4 regions of the Metabacillus herbersteinensis genome follow, and region 1 is predicted to be linked to each of the others. Evidence: riboswitches for the same ligand, from Rfam matches in the RefSeq annotation. Region 1 holds a riboswitch; each other region holds the start of a gene.

Region 1 (4,883 bases):
TATCTTATCTTACCATATGTAACATTCAAACTGTCAAACTTTTGTAATTGTTTTGAATTCATAGTATTTTATATGATAGGTTATGAGCGACGTATTTAAAACAGAACAAAGAAGATAGGAGTTCTATTATTAAACAGAAATTTGGTAGAAAAAAACCACCTCAAAATCTGAAGTGGTTACCTTACTTTCACATTCCGAAACTTCTGTACCAATGGCAACTTTGCAAATGCACCTTCAAAATCTTTAATTAAATCTTCCGCATTTTCAAGTCCCACACTTAACCTCAGTAAACCATCGGTAATTCCTCTTGCTTCTCGTTCTTCTTTCGGCATTGCTGCATGTGACATTTTAGCAGGATAAGAGAGGATTGATTCTACTGCTCCTAAGCTAACTGCAAACACTGGTAATTTTACATTTTGTACAAAGGTTTTCACTGCCTCCGCATCTGGTAGTTTAAAAGAAAGAACGGCACCAGGTCCATCTGCTTGGTAGCGTTGAATCGAATAGCCTTTATGGAAGGTTAAACCTGGGTAATACACTTCCTCTACCTTTGGTTGTTTACTTAATGCTTCCGCGATTTTACGAGCTGAAGCAGTTGATTGCTGCAGTCGCACATGTAAAGTTTTCATACCCCGCAGAACGAGCCATGCATCCTGTACACCAAGTACTGCTCCGAATGAGTTTTGAAGCTTGTAAATTTGCTGGCCAAGTTCGGCGTCCTTCACTACAGCCAATCCTGCCAACACATCACTATGACCGGCAAGAAATTTCGTTGCACTATGCAATACAACATCAACTCCTAAACTTAATGGTCGTTGAAGAGCTGGTGTCATAAAGGTATTATCTAAAAATGTTAGACAATTATTTGCCTTGGCAAGCTTTACGATGCCACTAATATCTGTAATTTTCAGCAATGGATTTGAAGGGGTTTCCATATAAATTACTTTTGTATTTGGTTTAATTTTTGAAGCTACATCATGAAGATCAGTCATGTCGACGAACGTGTAATCAATTCCGAAACGGGATAATACCTCTGTAACCATCCGAAACGTTCCACCGTAAACATCCTCTGAAATGACAACATGATCTCCTTTTGAAAGGAGCAGGAAAGCTGTTGAGATCGCAGCCATCCCTGATGAAAAAGCGAACCCTCTCGTTCCATCCTCTAACTCTGCGATCGCGTTTTCCAGAGCTTCTCTGGTCGGGTTTCCAGACCGACTGTAATCGTATTTCCCAAACTCTTCAATATCAACTTGATGAAAAGTGGAGGAGTGATGAATCGGAACACTTACTGCCCCTGTTTCCTTGTCGACCTTTGAATCGTTATGCAACAGTTTCGTCTGAAACGTCCATTCAGAGTTGCTCAACAGCTTCAGCTCCCTTCATAGTTGAAAAGGCTTTTTGCAAATCTGCCTTAATGTCTTCCGCATGTTCAATTCCTACTGAAAATCGTAAAAGACGATTACACACTCCATTAGCTGCTCTTACTTCTTCTGGAATATCCATATGTGTTTGCGTTGCAGGATAGGTGATAAAGCTCTCCACTCCGCCTAAGCTCTCCGCAAACGTGATCGTATTTAGATTTTTTAAAAACGGATTAATCCATTCTTCCCTTTGTAGTCGGAACGAGATCATGCCGCCTTTTCCTGGGTATAAAACATCTGTTACTTCGGGCTGCTGCTCCAAAAATTCGACCAATTCCTGTGCGTTACTTTGATGCTGCTTCATTCTCAGTGATAAAGTTTTCATTCCTCGTATTAACAACCACGAATCAAAAGGTGATAATACAGCGCCGATTGCGTTTTGATGTTCAGCAAACGCAACAGTAAGCTCCTCCCCTTTTGTTACTACTAAACCTGCGAGCACATCATTGTGTCCACCTAAGTACTTTGTTGCGCTATGGATTACAATGTCGGCTCCATCAAGAATTGGTTTTTGAATAACAGGTGTGTAAAAGGTGTTATCAACGATTACTAGTATGTTGTGACGTTTAGCTAGGCTTGCCAGCTCCTTTATATTTGCTTCTTGCATTAAAGGGTTTGTTGGCGTTTCAATGAACAATGCTTTTGTTTGTGATGATATTCTCTGTTCTGTAGCATTTAAATCTGTAAAGTCATCGTATTGAAATTGTAGTCCATATTTCCTCCATTCTTTTTCAAACAAGCGGTACGTTCCGCCGTATAAATCTGAGGACACGATGAGCTCATCTCCACTTTCAAACAGGGCCATGATCGTTTGAATGGCTGCCATTCCAGAACTAAAAGCAAATCCTCCAGTGCCATGCTCTAAATCTGCTATTGCGTCTTCTACAAGCCTACGGGTTGGATTACCAGTCCGAATGTAATCAAAACCAGTCGATTCCCCGATTCCAGCATGTCGATAGGCTGTTGAAAAATAAACGGGTGGATTAACGGTTCCTGTGACTTTTTCACTTCGATTGCCAATTTGCGCTAGCTTTGTTTCAATTCTTTGATTCATGATTGTCACCATCCTTAGGAATATGTAGTCTTTTGATTTGGGATGTGTGAAGAAGCTTGTAAAAAAACAAAAAGACTTCCTCATGTAGAAGAAGTCTTGGTATGTTATAGTCGGCTTCTTCTTATCTTGCAAGCGAAAGGTGTTGCTTGCTGGAGTTAGCACCTTGGCACTCGGAAGATTTTTGGAAGGTAGATTGATTTTAGCTGGTTAGGTTTAAACATAGAGCCTAGAGGTTTTCTGGTTTAGCTGCAAGCATTCGCTTGCACGTCACGCTGACGCGTGACTGCGTTTGATAATAAAAAATTGCTTCGAACAAACAAGGGCGCTTTGTTCGCTTCAATTTTTTATTATCAAACGGCTAAATCAGAAAACAACATAGTTTTTGTGTTTAAACCTGGCAAAAATCAATCGATCCAAGAGTCTTCACTCGTTATTGACCGGTTGCTGAGGCTTCATAGGGCCAGTCCCTCTGCCTCTCTTGATAAGAAAGTATTATGAAATTTTTGAATTGTTTATGTTTTTTACTACTTTACCTTATTCCAGTACGAATTGCAAGAGTCTTATGTTAATTTAGTAGCTTTATATCTTCAATTATTTTATCGTAGGGTACGTCTGAGACTCCGTCGTATTGTTCTAGGATCGTGTTTCCTTTGATGAGATAGATGTTTGTGCTGTGTACGAATTGGCTGGAGCCTTCGACTTTTGCTGCTGGGGCCATGAAGCCTTTGTTTGAGAAGGTTTCGATTTCTGCTTGATCATAGCCTGTTAGGAAGTCCCAGTTGGTAAAGTCTGCTCCGAATTGTTCACCAAATGTTTTTACAACCGCTTTTGTATCATTGTCAGGGTCGACTGAGAATGACACCATATTCACATCTAGATTTTTGTCTTTTATTTGTTGCTGTAATTTTGCCATGTGGGCAGTCATTGGTGAACATACCGTGTCGCAATTTGTGAAAATAAATGCTGCCAGCCAGACTGAATCTTTGTAGTCTGCTGTTTTTACAGATTCACCATCTTGATTAACAGCCTGTAGTGGTTCAACTTGACCACTCAGGCTAAAGTGTTCTTCAAGGTTTACTGACTGTCCACATGCTGTCAAGAATACGGTGAGGAACAAAGCAAGTATGAGTTTTTTCACGATGCTATCCCCTTATTTGCTTGCAAATGACGTGTCGATTAGTTCATCAAATTCTGGTTTTTCTTTTAAGAATTTTAGTTCAAATGAAGAGTTTGCAAATTCTTGAACAACTTCTGCATCTACTTCAGTTGTGTAACGAACGCGCTCCCATGCACTGTCTATGATTGAAGGATCTAATTCTTGGTTTGTTGCCTCTTTAATTGATTTAATTGCAATCTCACGTGCTTCGTCTTTATTTTCGTTAATAAAGCTTACACCTTTTTCATGTGCTTTTACGATGTTTTTTACAAGCTCTTCGTCTTCCTCAATTAATTCATTGCTTGTTACTAACACGGTATTTGGTAATGTCGTTCCGTATGAAATTTCGTCTGAATCTACTAGAATTGTTGCTCCATCTTTAACGAATTGAGATGCCCATGGTTCAGGAACTGCTGCTAAATCTACTTTTCCTGATTCAAACATTGCGCCGTATTGTGCTGGGTTACCTGTTACATGCTTTAACGTTCCACCAATACGTGCTGAACTAATTCCGAAGTCTTGTAAAAATGTTTCCATTTGTACGTCATGTGTGCAACCTACACCTGGTGTAATGAATGTTTTTCCTTCAATTTCTTCAATACTTTTAATACCACTCTTTTCACTTGCTACGATAACTGTTCCACCTGAAGATGCACCTGCAAGAATTTTCACATCTGCACCATTTGCATAGTTGTTCATGACAGGTCCTGGACCCACTAATCCTGCGTGAATATCACCTGTTTTTAAAGCTGTCATAAATGCTGGGCCGTCCGCAAATGTTTTGTAAGAGATTTTCACATTTTCACCAACAGAGTCTTCAAAGTACTTCTTTTCTCTCGCAATCATCGCTGGTACATGATCAATGTTTGGAAAATACCCAATGACAATTTCTTTCTTTTCTCCGCTACCACTTGGAGTACTCGCTGATCCACATGCCGCTAACAGGCCGATCATTAAAGCAGCAATAATTGATAAAAACAATGATTTTTTCATGATTCTTTCCCCCGTATTTTAAGTTTCTAATCCCCATTTTCTCATGACATTCTTTTCTACGCGCTGGAAGAAAAGAAGATCAACAACAACTCCAATAACCATAATGATCATCATAATTCCAATAACTAGACTCATATCTCCAAAGTCTGAGGCGAATCTTAGTGAGTAACCAAGACCTGGACCTGTGCTCAACAATTCTCCTGCCATCAATGCTCTCCAGGCAAAAGCCCATGCTAATCTAGTGCCTGTTACTGCA
Region 2 (4,883 bases), on a different contig from region 1:
CACCTTCTTTTAAAGTAAGAAGACCTTTTTCCTCTAATAGTGAAAGCATACGACCATGATCTGCAACCGAGTTACTCATAATGATAGTTGCTCCGTCTGGAAGATCTTCTAATGACTTATGTCGCTTAGAGTATACTCCAATTGGTTCAATGTGGACGCCACCAGCACTTACAAATTTATACCCATTATCAGCAATTTGTGAGTTAAGGTATGGCTCGTGTTGAAAATAGTTTGCATCAAGCTCATTTTCTTCAAGTGTTTTGTTTGGCAATACATAATCCGTAAACTCAACGATGTCTAGTTCAATTCCTTTTTCCTTTAAAAGTGGAGCTGCTTCCTCTAAAATATCAACGTGTGGAACTGGTGATGCCCCAATTTTTAATGTTTTACTTTCACCTTCGCCACCTGTACTATCTTCAGCGCCACCACATGCTACTAAAACTGTTGCAATGATTGCTAATAAAAATACCAATAAACTCTTTTTCATTTTCTTTTCCCCCTATCGTTTATCTAGTGATTTAGTTAATAAATCTCCAATAAATTGGATGATAAAAACAAAAATTAAAATAAGTACAGTTGCTATAATGGTTACTTGAATGTTACCACGGTTAAATCCTTCTAAGAAAGCCAAATTACCAAGTCCACCTGCACCAACAACTCCAGCCATTGCTGTGTATCCTACCGATGCAATTGCAGTCACTGTTATTCCAGATACAAGAGCTGGCATTGATTCCGGGAGAAGCACTTTCATAATGATTGTGCTTGTTTTAGCACCCATAGACCTTGCCGCTTCAATAACGCCTTTATCAATTTCACGAAGTGCAATTTCAACCATCCTTGCGTAAAAGGGTGCCGCACCGATAATTAAGGCGGGCAATGCAGCGTTTGCTCCTAAGATTGTTCCGACAACTACTTTTGTAAAAGGTATCAGTAGGATGATCAAAATGATAAATGGGATGGATCGAAAGATATTTACAACTGATGCAACAAGTCCGTTAATCATTCTGTTTTCCCATATGTTTCCCTTAGCTGTCAGGAATAATAGTAATCCTAAAATAATGCCAATAATAAAAGTGGCAACAACCGATAAAGACGTCATATAAATGGTCTCGTAAGTTGCTTCCCAGACCTTTTCCCAATTCACTTCAGGCAGAAGTTGTTCAAGCATTTAGAATCACCTCCACCTCAACCTGTTGATTTTGTATATAAGAAACTGCTCTCTCTACCTCTAGGTCATTTCCATCCATGTGAATAAACAATGTACCGTAAGAGCCACTCTGCGTTTGTGAAATCTTACCTTGTAGGATGTTTACTTCCACTTCAAAATGACGAATGATATTGGTGATTAAAGGTTGCTCAGCTGCATCTCCGACAAAAGTTAGTTGTACAACCCTTCCTTTTGGATATAGCTCCAATAAGTGTTCAACTGTTGCTTTCGTGTCTTCAGGTTCTGTTACTTGCTTAACAAATCGTTTTGTTATTGACTGTTGCGGTTTTTTGAAGACTTGAAGTACTTCGCCTTGCTCGACAACACGCCCCTCTTCCATAACAGCTACTTGGTGACAGATCTTACGAATTACATGCATTTCGTGAGTGATTAGCACAATCGTCAAACCTAGTCTTTCATTAATATCGACAAGTAGTTCTAAGATTGAATCAGTCGTTTGTGGATCAAGCGCTGAAGTAGCTTCATCACACAACAATACTTTAGGATTATTGGCTAAAGCTCTCGCAATTCCAACGCGCTGTTTTTGTCCACCACTTAGTTGAGCGGGGTAGGCATCTTCTCGTCCTTCTAAACCAACCAGCTTAATTAATTCAGCAACTCTTTTATCACGACTTTCTTTTTTCACTCCGACAATTTCGAGAGGAAAAGCGATATTTTCTCGAACTGTTCGTGACCATAGCAGGTTAAAGTGTTGAAAGATCATACTAATTTCTTGGCGAGCTTTTCGTAATTCCCGGCCACCGATTTTATCAATTCTTTGCCCAGCCACTTCTATTGAACCGCTTGTTGGTTTTTCAAGTCCGTTCAGCAAGCGAATTAATGAACTTTTACCTGCTCCACTATATCCAATGATTCCAAAGATTTCTCCTTGCTTAATATCCAAATCTACCGTATCAACTGCCTTAACATTTCCGCTTTTTGATTGATAGATCTTGACAACTTCTTTTAGTTGAATCATGTCATCACCTTCTTTCTAGTTGTTTTTAGTCCTCTCACTCTATTAGTATAAAGATTTTACAATTTTCTAAACGAAAAATGCCTTTCTGCAAAAATGAGCAGAAAGGCATGTAATAGTTAATGTCCTTTCTCTCATCTACCAAAGCAATCATTGCTTTGTGTGAATTGGCACCATTTCAACATCGACTGTTGACGGTTGCCGGGCTTCATAGGGCACTTCCCTCCACCACTCTTGATAAGAGTATAACTTTATTTAATTAGTACCTTATTCGTTTTAAGTGAGTTTTGATTACGTTTGTGATTGTATCATGCGTTAAAAAAATGTGTCAACTATTTTATTCTATTTTTAAGATAAGCTAACAGTTGCTGAAGATCGTATGCTTGTTGCCTTAAAAATAGCTTGCTCTAAATCCTCCAATAAATCATCAATATGTTCGATTCCAACTGATAAACGAATTAAATCTTCAGTAACTCCAGATTTCTTTAAATCCTCTTGTTCGAGCTGTTGATGAGTTGTACTTGCTGGATGAATGATTAGGCTTTTCGCATCCCCAACATTCGCAACATGTGACCATAATTCGACAGCATTAATTAGTGCAGCCCCAGCTTCCCGCCCGCCTTTTATCCCAAAAATGACGACAGAACCGGCTCCTTTTGGTAAGTATTTTTCAGCAAGTTGCTTTCCTGGATGATCTGGTAGCTCTGGATAAGAAACCCATTTAATAGCAGGGTGTTCTTTTAAGTAATGAATTATTTTCCTAGTATTGGATACATGCTCTTTCATACGTACATGAAGTGTTTCAAGACCTAATGTGAATTGAAAAGAGTTGTACGGACTGATAGCGGGTCCTAAATCACGCAGCAATTGAACACGAGCTTTAATAATAAATGCTATTTCACCAAGTGCCTCTGCATAGACAAGGTTGTGATAACTAGGATCAGGGCTAGTGAATCCTGGAAACTTAGGGCTATTCCAATCGAATTTTCCGCCATCAACGATAATTCCACCGAGTGTTGTTCCGTTACCAAGCAACCACTTTGTAGCAGAATGCACAACAATATCTGCTCCATGTTCAATTGGACGACATAAATATGGTGTGGCGAAGGTGTTGTCGATAATAAGTGGTATTCCTGCATCATGTGCAACTTTTGCGACAGACTCTATATCTAAAACATCCAAACTTGGATTTCCAATCGTTTCAGCAAAAATAGCCTTTGTTTTCGGTGTAATCGCTTCTTTAAAGTTTTCTGGATCCTTTGGGTCAACAAACACAGTGTTAATTCCATACTTAGGTAAAGTGTTGGCAAATAAGTTATATGTACCACCATATAGAGTTGAAGCTGAGACGATTTCATCCCCTACACTAGCAAGGTTTAGAATTGACAAGGTAATAGCAGCCATACCGCTTGCGACCGCTAACCCCCCAACTCCACCTTCAAGCTGAGCAACTCTCTTTTCAAAAACAGTAGAAGTCGGATTATGAATGCGAGTATAAATATATCCCTGTTCTTTTAGTCCAAACAAGTCTGCAGCATGATCAGTGCTATTAAACATATACGCATTTGACTGATAGATCGGCACCGCTCTTGCTCCCGTAGCTGGATCTTTACTTAATCCACCATGAATATTCAAAGTCTCTAACCGATAAGATTTTTTCTCTCCCATTGCTATTCCTCCCATAATCATAAAAAATTCAAAATACAAAATGCGTGTTTCGTTCTATCTACCAACATATGGACTCTCTTGTGAAGTTAGCACAATTTTGCATAGAGGGAATATTCAGTCTTTTATAATAAAAAACATTTCTGGATACAAGCTGTCAATTTCAACTTGAGTAAGGTTGACCGTATTGAAGAAATGCATCAACCCTTAAATAATCCCGAAACGATCCCTTAACTCTTACAGCCCCTATCTTTATCATTTGCTGTAGCTTGACTTCACCAGTTAATAGATCGTTTATTTCTTCCTCTGCACCTTCGATAACGAACGATGTTTTTCCACCGTTTCTTTTAATTTGTTTGATTCCTTCAGTAGTTATTTTTATATATATGCTTTTTAAATTAGTTGGTCGAATTTCTAAGGTAAGAGGGTGGTGGGGATAGATCGGAGTTAGGATGTTCAATTCATTTATTCTTTCTAAAAATAAATCAATACACATTATTATTCCCCCGATTGTCTGTCATCGCCTTTGGTACTTAAGATTCTATTCGACTCAGGGATTTCCTTCTCAAAGAATTCGACAGTTAATTTGTTTGCTGTCAGATGCTGATGGTTTATTCATATTTCCCAAGAAATATGTAAAATGCCGCCCTATTTAGGCGGCATATCTTTTTAAAACATCATATAAATATCCAACTGATTGAAACGCATATACTCTTTCAAGTATTATTTCATCTTTAAATATTAGTAAACATGGAACACTTTCAACTGCCCATTGTACCGCCTCATGTGGATAAAAGTTTAGATTCACACTGTATATCGTTAAGTCTGACATCATTTCATCAACAACCGATAACATTTTTTTGCAACCTGACACGTACCACATAAAGGTGTGTACAAGTAAAGAATTGTATAACCTTCTTTGTTTATCCCTTTATCTTTTTCATTCCATTCAATCATTGCTACTTGTTTTACACCTCTTCATAAAAATTTAGCATCAACATCAATATTCGCACTTAGTAAAACAGAAGCAACATG
Region 3 (4,883 bases), 140 kb from region 1:
AATCCTTCGTTGAACTGCTTGATTAAACTAATTAAATCGAACGATGATAAATCGTATACAGAGGTAGCACCTGGAAAGTCACCAATCTTTGACGGATCACCAGTTACAGCTAAAACATCTGATAAACCGAGAGTATGGAGCCCCATTAAGTGTGATTGCAAGCCAATTAAGTTTCTGTCACGGCATGTAAGGTGAATAAGTGTCCTGGAATTTGCTTTTTCCTTGGCGAGTAAACCAGCAGCAACATTGCTTACCCTCGGTGTTGCAAGGGAATTATCTGCAAGAGTTAGCGCGTCAATTCCAGCCTGTTGCAAAGCGAGTGCACCTTCTAAAAAAGTGTTCAATCCGAGCTTTTTTGGTGGATCGAGTTCAACTATCACAGAACGTCTTTCTTTGACAATGTCCTGAAGTGGTGGTTCAGGTGTTGGGTTATTTGAGGTCGTAATTACTTCCATTTTCGGAAGCTTCACCTTTTTTTCTGTAACTGGTTTCAAGTGTGAAACAGCGTTGGCCATTGCACGAATATGCTCTGGCGTCGTTCCACAGCAACCACCGATAAGACGGACACCTTGTTCTCTGAACTTCAAGGCACTTTCTTCAAAATAGCGTTCATCAGATCCGTAGACAAGTCGACCCTCTTCAAAGGTTGGTAAACTACTATTTGGATAAACAGAAAGAAAGGCGTGTTTTGGAATCGAAACTTCTTCAAGAGACTGAATCATGTGATAAGGTCCTAGTCGACAGTTCAAACCAACAACATTTGCTCCGAGTTCCTCTAATTGGCTTAGGCCGTCCTGTAATGAGGTTCCGTCTTGGAGGACACCTGCATCATGGAGAGAGACGTTTGTAATAATCGGCTTGTTTGTTTCTTTCCTAGCAATCTGAAGGACCGTCTTGAGTTCTTCAAAATCATAGTATGTTTCTAAAAGGAGGCCGTCGACATCCTCACTAAGTAAAAGAAATAACTGTTCACGGAAGTTTCGTTTCACTTCATCTAAGGAATGGGCACTCTTTTTAAATGCACGAACACCACCAATCGTACCAACAACATGTGTAGAGGGTGTCGCAGCCTGCTTTGCTATTTCCACGGCTCTTTTATTGATTTGCCGAATCTCATCTTCAAGTCCGTATCTTGAAAGTTTAATAAAGTTGGCGCCGTACGTGTTTGTCTGAATGATATCGGCTCCAGCTTGGATATAGGACTGATGCACGTGAAGTACATCCTCAGGTTTTGATAAATTTAATTCTTCAAAACATCGATCAACACCATGGGAATAGAGAAGCGTTCCCATCGCACCATCTGCTATTAAAATTGAATTCTGTAATTCTTTTAAAAAACTCATGATTAAAGCCTCCGTTTCTTAGGATGTATGGTTAAAAAAAGGGGGGCTTTATTATAAATAAAAAAGCCTTCTAAAGAAGAAGACTTTGATGAAACAATCCTTCCCCTTATCTGCCAAGCATCTGTTATATGCTTTGCTGGAGTTAGCACCTTGGTAAGCAGAAGATCATTTTACCTAGACCTTCTTGGGTTACCGGTTGCTGAAGCTTCAAAGGGCCAGTCCCTCAGCTTCTCTTGATAAGAATACCTATTTACTTTAATTGATTAAAAACTGTTACAACTAATTTATCTAATATTTAGAAAAATATCAACCTTAAATTGAAAAAGTGTGAAAAATGTTGTGTTTTTTTACTGGCAATTATAAGGATATAAGAAAAATCAACGGATGCTTTAATAGAGATTTAAATGTGGAATTATAGTAATATTATTTAGAATTGTATTTAATTTTGAAAAGAACAGGTGAGTGGATGAATAAACTTTCTTCAATGACAACTGCATTTGCATCATTACAATGGTTGTTTTTTATTTTTGCTAATATTGTGGTAGTACCGATTTCAGTAGGAATGGCTTTTGAGCTTTCATCATTTGAAGTGGCGTCTATCTTAAGAAGTTCATTAATCGTGACGGGAATTGCCTGCGTGCTGCAGGGACTGATCGGGCATCGCTATCCTATTTTGGAAGGACCTTCTGGTGTTATTTGGGGGTTGATACTTAATTTGAGTTTATCTGCATCAACTTTAGGGATGAGCTTTACCGAGATTGGTGGGGGAATTGCTACTGGCATGCTATTAGCCGGGGGTGTCACGCTCATATTAGCTGCATGTAACCTAACTTTTTTACTTAAAAAAATTTTCACTCCAATGGTGATGAGTGTTTATTTATTTTTATTAACGTTTCAGTTGATGATTATTTTCTTTGAAGGAATGCTGAAAATCGACAGCGATGGAAGAATTAATCTGCCGATAAGCCTGTTTTCGGTGGGGTTAGTGGTTTTGGTTAGCTTTTTGAAAATTAAAGGAAATCGACTCATCAGGAATTTTTCTATATTAATCGGAATGGTCTTAGGATGGATTCTATACACGCTTTTATTTTCAACTGAGCAATCAATGAGCGGTGAAGCGGCGCCAGCTTTTACGATTTTTCCTTTCGGGATGCCTAATCTAGAAATAGGGATTATTGCGATTACATTTTTAGGATGTCTTTTAAATTTGAGTAACACGATTGCCTCTGTTCAAGCGGCATCAATTCTTTACAAAGAAACACCAACAAAAAGTCAGTTTAAAAATTCTTATTTGTTGACGGGATGTTATTCGATTGTTGCCTCGCTTTTTGGGTTGGTTACGTATGCACCATTTGCTTCCTCAATCGGGTTTTTAGAGAGCACACAAATTTTTGATCGCAAACCATTTATTATTGGGGGGGCGTTGATATCAGTGCTGGGAATCATCCCGTCATTTGGATTACTGCTTTCAACTTTACCAATAACTGTAGGGAATGCCGTTTTATTCGTTGCCTATATGCAATTATTTGGAGTTTCATTGAAAAGTTTAAATGGATACAAATTTAATTCCATCACGATTTATCGCCTAGCAGCACCAGTGCTAATTGGAATCAGCATCATGACAATTGAGCCAAGTCTTTTTAATAACTTACCTATTTATATTCTTCCGATCGTGTCGAATGGGTTTATTGTAGGTGTGCTGTTATCGATTGTACTAGAGAAATTGGTTAAGTGGGATGATTATTCCCTTGAAGCGCAGAGACAAGGCGCCTGAAAAGCAAGAATACTTTTCAGGCCTCTTTTGTGGTACATATTAAGTGATCATCGATAATTAATAAATTGAACATCTACAGAAAGATCCAACGCGCGAACGGCTGCCATGATTTGTTGAAGATCATCTTTGCTTTTGGCAGTTACCCGTACTTGATCTTCTTGTACTTGAGACTTTACTTTTAAGCCACTGTTTTTGATCAGCGTGTTTATTTTTTTTTGCGTTGTCTTTATCGATTCCTGAAACAAGTGTTGCCTTTTGACGAACGGTTCCGCCTGTAGCGCCTTCAATTTTTCCATAATCAAGGTTTCTAACAGGCACGTTGCGTTTCATTAATTTAGAGAAAAGGACATCTTTTAGTTGCTCTAGCTTGTATTCATCATCTGATTGCAAGGTAATTACTTCTTTTTCAAGAGTAATATTACTTTTACTCCCTTTAAAATCATAACGGGTAGTAACTTCCTTTAAAGCGAGGGTTATAGCGTTTGTAACCTCAGGTAAATCAATTTTTGATACGATATCAAATGAGCTTTCTTTAACTGCCATATAATAAACCTCCATAACGTATATAATATCTATAGATTATAGTAAAATAAAACGATGATCACAACTATTAGAGTATTGAAAGGATTGAATTAGTAATGAAAGCAGGCACGTTTGAAACGTTACGCATAGATGAAAAAGTTGATTATGGCTATTATTTAACAAATGGAGAAGAGCGAGTGCTTTTGCATAAAACACAAATAACGGATGAAATTAAAGTAGGGGACGAGCTAGACGTGTTTTTGTTGTTGGACTCAGAAGACCGGCTTTCTGCAACGATGAAGAAGCCAAAAATAACCGAAGATACATATGAATGGGTTGAGGTTGTCGATGTACTTGAGCGGTCAGGTGCCTTCATAGATATTGGTTTAAGTAAGGATGCGCTTGTTGCCGACGACCATTTGCCATTTTTACGTGAAGTTTGGCCACAGGCTGGGGACATGTTGTATTGTACGTTAAAAGTGACGAATAACGGGAAGCTGTTTGCAAGGCTTGGAACGGAAGAAGTTTTTGAGTCGAAGTTCATAGAAGCAGATCGCGAGCTTTTTAACAAAGAGGTCTCTGGTGTTGTGTACCGCATGATTATTGCAGGGTCGTATATAATTACAGACGAAGGCTACAAAGGCTTCATCCATTCCTCACAAAGAACGCTCGAGCCACGCTTAGGTGAGCGCGTTACTGGCCGAGTAATTGATGTAAAAGAAGATGGCACAATGAATGTCTCACTTTTGCCACGTAAGCATGAAGCGATCGGTGTGGATGCTGAAAAAATTCTTGCCTATATGGAAGATCGTGGTGGAGCGATGCCATATTGGGACAAAAGTGACCCAGATGATATTAAAGAAACGTTTGACATGAGCAAAGGTGCATTCAAACGAGCGGTGGGTAATTTAATGAAGTACGGAGCGGTCTATCAAGAAGAAGGTTGGACCTTTAAGACGAGAGAGCAAGACATTAACCCTGAATAGTCGATCACTCATATCAAGCACTTAGATGTCATGTTGACGTTTGGGTGTTTTTTTGTATACTTTAGTTGCCTATCCATCTGAGGTCAAATGAAGGTATGACTCATTGACCTTAGGTTTTCTATTATAATTGAATGTCGAATTAGCTTATTTTTTGTCAAAACATCGATATATTGGAAATTTCGCAGATAAACACCACACTTTCGTAGATAAATTATTTGACACAACTGATATATCGCAACAAGTAGCCGAAAACAAATA
Region 4 (4,883 bases), on a different contig from region 1:
TCTCCTTCTAAAACTCGAATTCTTTTAGGTGCGCGAGAGTGTGAAAAGGAGTTAAAAGAAATTGACCATTTCATTTTGATAAAGGGTAGTTTCAACGATTTCTTAGTGTAAATGCTCAACAATTTTGTTATACGTTCATTTGGAGGTTCAAAACTGATTTCATCTTCGACATCAAGTGCACGACCATGCAAACCACCTAGTTTAGCACGTAGATAGGTAGATTTACTTTCCATGATCGTCTCAATTTGAAATCCACCAGCAACAGCTAAATAGGCTCGACAACCAGTATGCGTGGAACCAAAGCGGAGTTTGCTCCCTTTCCTGACAAAAATAGTAGCCCACAACGGGATTCCTTCGCCGTCAATTGATGCAGGGAAATCAGCACCACAAATCGAAATGAACGCATCTTGTAAAAACATGACAACTGGACCGAGTAAAGTGACCTCAATAGCAGCCGCATTTTCATCGTTTCCTACCAAAAGATTCGCAATGCGGAAAGACACGGTATCCATTGCTCCGCTAACGACAACACCGTCTTTTTGAAAACCATGTCTTCCCTTGTCTTGAATGGTTGAAAGTAGACCTGGCTTAATAATTTTAATCATGCGGCTAAGCCTCCCAGGTCACATATTCTTGTAAAGAAATTGGCTTAAATCGAATTTGGTCTCCAGCCCTTAATAAGCTAGGATTCTCATTCCTTGGTTGGAAAAGTGTGACAGGTGTTCGACCAATGATTTGCCAGCCGCCTGGTGATTGAATCGGATAAACCCCCGTCTGCTTGCCGCCAATTGCTACTGATCCAACAGGTATTTGAAGGCGGGGCGAATCTTTTCTGGGCGTAGCAATCTTTTCATTCAATCCACCTATATAAGGAAAACCAGGTGCAAAACCGATCATATAGACCAAATAATCTCTTTCACTATGTAGATCAATTACTTTTTCGATAGTCAGACTGTTATGTTTTGCGACAATTTCTAAATCAGGTCCAAACTCACCGCCGTAACAAACAGGTAGTTCAACGAGTCTAGTTTCAGTGGCATTTGCGTCCTTTATATCAGCAAGTAATAAGTGTAGCTGTTCAGTGACGAATTTGTAGGGGATCTGCAAATGTGTGGCTGTTTTCAACAAGTCATAATAAACCGTAACGGTCGTAAAGCTTGGAACACATTCGATAATCCAATCTATGGAGGCCTGTTCCAGGTGAGTGTGTATTGTTCTGATTTTTTTATGTATTGATTCGTTTATCTCGTTTCCGATCCGAATGATAACAGCGTGGTCTCCTAATGGCTGAATAATGTAGTCCATTTTCCCACCTCTAATTAGTTGAATAGTATGACTAAATACATAAGTTAATTATATCATAGGGGTTCACAAGTAGATTTGAGAGTATTCTCACTTTCGCAAAATTTGAAATAGTCATTGACATTCATTTAAACTCTGATTATGATAGATATATTATTACAATAAAATAAAATTTAACTTATCAAGAGCGACCGAGGGACAGGCCCTGTGACGTCCGGCAACCACCTATATGGAAAGGTGCCACTTCCTGCAGAATGAATTCATTCTGAAAGATAAGTCGTTATATACACGCGATGCCTCTTTCTTAATGGAAAGAGGTTTTTGTTTTTACAAAAAGGGGGAACATCATGATTGAAGTCAGAAATCTTGTAAAAACGTATGTGACAAAAAAAGGCAAGGTCATAGGAGTGGATAATGTTTCACTCACCGTCAACAAGGGAGATATTTTTGGAATTGTTGGTTATAGTGGTGCAGGAAAAAGCTCGTTGATTCGCTGTCTAAATTTACTTGAAAAGCCTACTTCAGGACAAGTGATCATCGACGGAATCAATTTACTTTCTTTAAATGATAAAAAGTTACGAACCGCTCGTCTTAAGATCGGCATGATTTTTCAGCATTTTCATCTTGTTTCATCAAAAACTGTTTTCGAAAACGTAGCATTTGCTTTAAAGGCTGCTAATAAATCGAAACGAGACACGGAGTCAAGAGTGACTGAGCTTCTTGAGATGGTAGGTTTAACAGATAAACGCGATGTCTATCCATCACAATTAAGTGGAGGTCAAAAACAACGAGTTGGGATTGCTAGGGCACTTGCAAATCATCCATCTGTACTGTTATGTGATGAAGCAACATCGGCACTAGATCCGAGTACAACAAGATCGATTCTAAGTCTTTTAAAAAAGATTAATAGAGAACTAGGACTTACGATTGTTTTAATTACGCATGAGATGGAAGTAGTCAAAGAAATTTGTAATAAAATGGCGATTATGCAGGATGGTAGAGTCATTGAAGAAGGCTCAGTTTATGAAGTTTTTGCAAATCCTCAGGCACCATTAACAAAATCCTTTATACAAAGTGTGCTGCAATTTGATGTACCTTCTCAAATTCTAGAGAAACGAAAAGGAACAATCGTAAAAATTCAGTTCAAAGGTTCAATTGCAGAAGAATCGGTTATCTCGGATGTTTTTCAAAAATTTAAGGTAAAAGGAAATATCCTACATGGAAAGATCGAATACATCCAGGAGACGCCATTAGGTATTTTTATGATGGAGCTTAATGGTGATGAGTCTGAGGTAGAGAAAGCGATTGAGTATATAAGGGCGAGAACAAATTCATTGGAGGTGATTGTGTATGCTGCCTGAATCACTAATCAGTTTACTTCCAGAATTGAATAAAGCCTTTCTTGAAACGATTTACATGGTAGGAATTTCGTTAGTTGTTGCAATAATCGTGGGGTTACCGCTAGGTGTTTTGTTGTTTGTTACCGATCGCGGACTATTTTTAGAGAATGTAAGGTTAAAACAAGTGGTAGGGTTTGTGGTGAATATGGTTCGTTCAATTCCATTTATTATTTTACTAGTGGCTCTTTTACCTCTTACAAATTTATTAACAGGGACGACGATAGGGCCAACTGCTGCATCTGTTTCCCTATCAGTGGCTGCCATTCCGTTTTTTGCGAGAATCGTAGAAACATCGCTCCGAGAAATTGATAAGGGAGTGATCCAAGCGGCTGTTGCTGTAGGTGCTACACCGTGGATGATCATAAAAGAGGTGCTAGTTCCTGAAGCACGACACGGAATCCTACAAGGGATAACGATCACAACGATTAGCTTAGTCGCCTATTCTGCTATGGCTGGCATCGTTGGTGGAGGAGGAATTGGTGACTTAGCAATTCGCTTCGGTTATTACCGTTATGATAATACGGTCATGGTTACAACTGTTGTTATATTAATCTGTCTCGTTCAACTCATTCAATTTTCAGGAGACTATCTATCAAAAGTATTAGACAAACGATAATAAAATAGGAGGAATAAATAATGAAGAACTTTGTATTAACGCTCTTTTTAGTACTAACGATTGGTTTATTAGCAGCATGTGGTAATGGAGAGGAAGCTACAGCAGGGAAGGAAGAAAACAAAGAAGTTAAAATTGGTGCAACAGCAGGTCCATACAGTGACATGGTTAACAAAGCAATTAAACCAATTTTAGAGAAAAACGGATACACAGTAGAAGTTGTTGAATTCAGTGATTACATTCAGCCCAACCTTGCATTGTCAAAAGGTGATATAAATGCCAATCTATTTCAACACAAAGTGTATATGGAGACATTTGCAAAAGAACACAAACTTGAACTTTCAGAAGTAATTGTTGTCCCAACTGCACCAATGGGAATTTTCTCAAACAAATTCAGTTCACTGGATGAAATTGCCGATGGAAGCTCGATTGCAATCCCGAATGATCCAACAAATGCAGCGCGCGCATTTTTAATCCTCCAAGACGCAGGACTTATAAAGATTGATTCAGCTGCAGATCCGCTAACGATTTCAGAAAAGGATGTTCAGGATAATGTGAAAAGCCTTAAGTTTCAACCAATTGAAGCAGCACAATTACCTCGTGCCGTTGATAGTGTTGACTTATCTGCAGTCCCAGGAAACTTTGCACTTGCTGCCAAGATGGATTTATTGGATGCATTACAGCTTGAAAACATGCCTGAGCAATATCGTAACCGTGTGGTTGTAAACACGAAAGACCTAGAATCTCAGTTTGCTAAGGATCTAAAAGCAGCTGTCGAATCCGCTGAATTTGAAAAAACAATTGATGAAGAGTTCAAAGGATTTGGAAAGCCTGAGTGGATGGAATAACAGATTTAATTCACAACGTCATTTAAAGTGGCGTTGTTTTTTTTACAGGAAAAATAGTTAAAGGAGTGACAGGAATGCTAGATTTAGAAGTTCGAGGCGCACCGAGTGTTTATGCATGTGAAGTGGGAGTGCTAGATCAACTAGATAATCTTTTACTACAAAGAGGAATCTTCAAGGTTTTAGTTCTTCATGGAGAGAAGTCTTGGGAGGTAGCACGTACATTTTTTCAAAAGGACTCAAACTCCATTCATTATCTTTTTGAAAAGTACAAGGGAGAATGTTCACTTCAAGAAATCAGTAGAATATGTCAAGAAATCTCTTCTGAAAAGGTAGATGCAATCATAGGAGTTGGCGGTGGAAAGGTTCTAGATGTTGCGAAAGCAGTCGCTAACGAACTCGATCTTGAAGTGATTTTGATTCCAACCCTAGCTTCTACCTGTGCAGCCTGGACACCTTTAAGTGTCCTTTATGATGAAAACGGAGAATTCACACACTACACGATGTTTCCTAGAAATACGCTGATGGTGTTAGTGGAGCCAAGAATTATCCTACAATCACCACCTCGTTTATTAAAAGCAGGGATAGCAGATACGTTAGCAAAGTGGTATGAAGCTAAAGCGATCATTCGAAATCTGCCGGAAAAATCGCTCGTCATTGAGATTGCCTACCAAACAGCAAAGATCTGTAAAGATGAGCTGCTTCAACATGGTGAACAAGCCA

Evidence for each region. Region 1 has a riboswitch for S-adenosylmethionine ahead of ACFFIX_RS10585 (methionine biosynthesis PLP-dependent protein). Riboswitches for the same ligand answer to the same signal wherever they lie in the genome.
Region 2: another riboswitch for S-adenosylmethionine. It lies ahead of ACFFIX_RS05480 (methionine ABC transporter ATP-binding protein); the one in region 1 lies ahead of ACFFIX_RS10585 (methionine biosynthesis PLP-dependent protein).
Region 3: another riboswitch for S-adenosylmethionine. It lies ahead of ACFFIX_RS11275 (bifunctional homocysteine S-methyltransferase/methylenetetrahydrofolate reductase); the one in region 1 lies ahead of ACFFIX_RS10585 (methionine biosynthesis PLP-dependent protein).
Region 4: another riboswitch for S-adenosylmethionine. It lies ahead of ACFFIX_RS15000 (methionine ABC transporter ATP-binding protein); the one in region 1 lies ahead of ACFFIX_RS10585 (methionine biosynthesis PLP-dependent protein).

Annotation. Positions count from the first base shown of each region.
Region 1 covers NZ_JBHLVO010000007.1:11,689-16,571, forward strand. The annotation lists gene metC (cystathionine beta-lyase) at 177-1,367, opposite strand; gene ACFFIX_RS10585 (methionine biosynthesis PLP-dependent protein) at 1,354-2,478, opposite strand; SAM riboswitch class I at 2,823-2,966, opposite strand; gene ACFFIX_RS10590 (SCO family protein) at 3,044-3,616, opposite strand; gene ACFFIX_RS10595 (ABC transporter substrate-binding protein) at 3,629-4,627, opposite strand; gene ACFFIX_RS10600 (ABC transporter permease) at 4,646-4,883, opposite strand, start outside.
Region 2 covers NZ_JBHLVO010000003.1:97,338-102,220, reverse strand. The annotation lists gene ACFFIX_RS05490 (MetQ/NlpA family ABC transporter substrate-binding protein) at 1-487, opposite strand, end outside; gene ACFFIX_RS05485 (methionine ABC transporter permease) at 500-1,168, opposite strand; gene ACFFIX_RS05480 (methionine ABC transporter ATP-binding protein) at 1,161-2,186, opposite strand; SAM riboswitch class I at 2,315-2,427, opposite strand; gene ACFFIX_RS05475 (O-acetylhomoserine aminocarboxypropyltransferase/cysteine synthase family protein) at 2,532-3,851, opposite strand; gene ACFFIX_RS05470 (SCP2 sterol-binding domain-containing protein) at 4,012-4,344, opposite strand; partial or broken gene ACFFIX_RS05465 (thioredoxin family protein) at 4,501-4,805, opposite strand; gene ACFFIX_RS05460 (toprim domain-containing protein) at 4,827-4,883, opposite strand, start outside.
Region 3 covers NZ_JBHLVO010000007.1:150,210-155,092, reverse strand. The annotation lists gene ACFFIX_RS11275 (bifunctional homocysteine S-methyltransferase/methylenetetrahydrofolate reductase) at 1-1,343, opposite strand, end outside; SAM riboswitch class I at 1,447-1,586, opposite strand; gene ACFFIX_RS11270 (uracil/xanthine transporter) at 1,810-3,117, shown strand; partial or broken gene ACFFIX_RS11265 (YajQ family cyclic di-GMP-binding protein) at 3,165-3,660, opposite strand; gene ACFFIX_RS11260 (CvfB family protein) at 3,756-4,625, shown strand.
Region 4 covers NZ_JBHLVO010000012.1:83,002-87,884, reverse strand. The annotation lists gene ACFFIX_RS15010 (5-oxoprolinase subunit C family protein) at 1-605, opposite strand, end outside; gene pxpB (5-oxoprolinase subunit PxpB) at 610-1,305, opposite strand; SAM riboswitch class I at 1,478-1,581, shown strand; gene ACFFIX_RS15000 (methionine ABC transporter ATP-binding protein) at 1,650-2,663, shown strand; gene ACFFIX_RS14995 (methionine ABC transporter permease) at 2,653-3,318, shown strand; gene ACFFIX_RS14990 (MetQ/NlpA family ABC transporter substrate-binding protein) at 3,339-4,163, shown strand; gene ACFFIX_RS14985 (iron-containing alcohol dehydrogenase family protein) at 4,238-4,883, shown strand, end outside.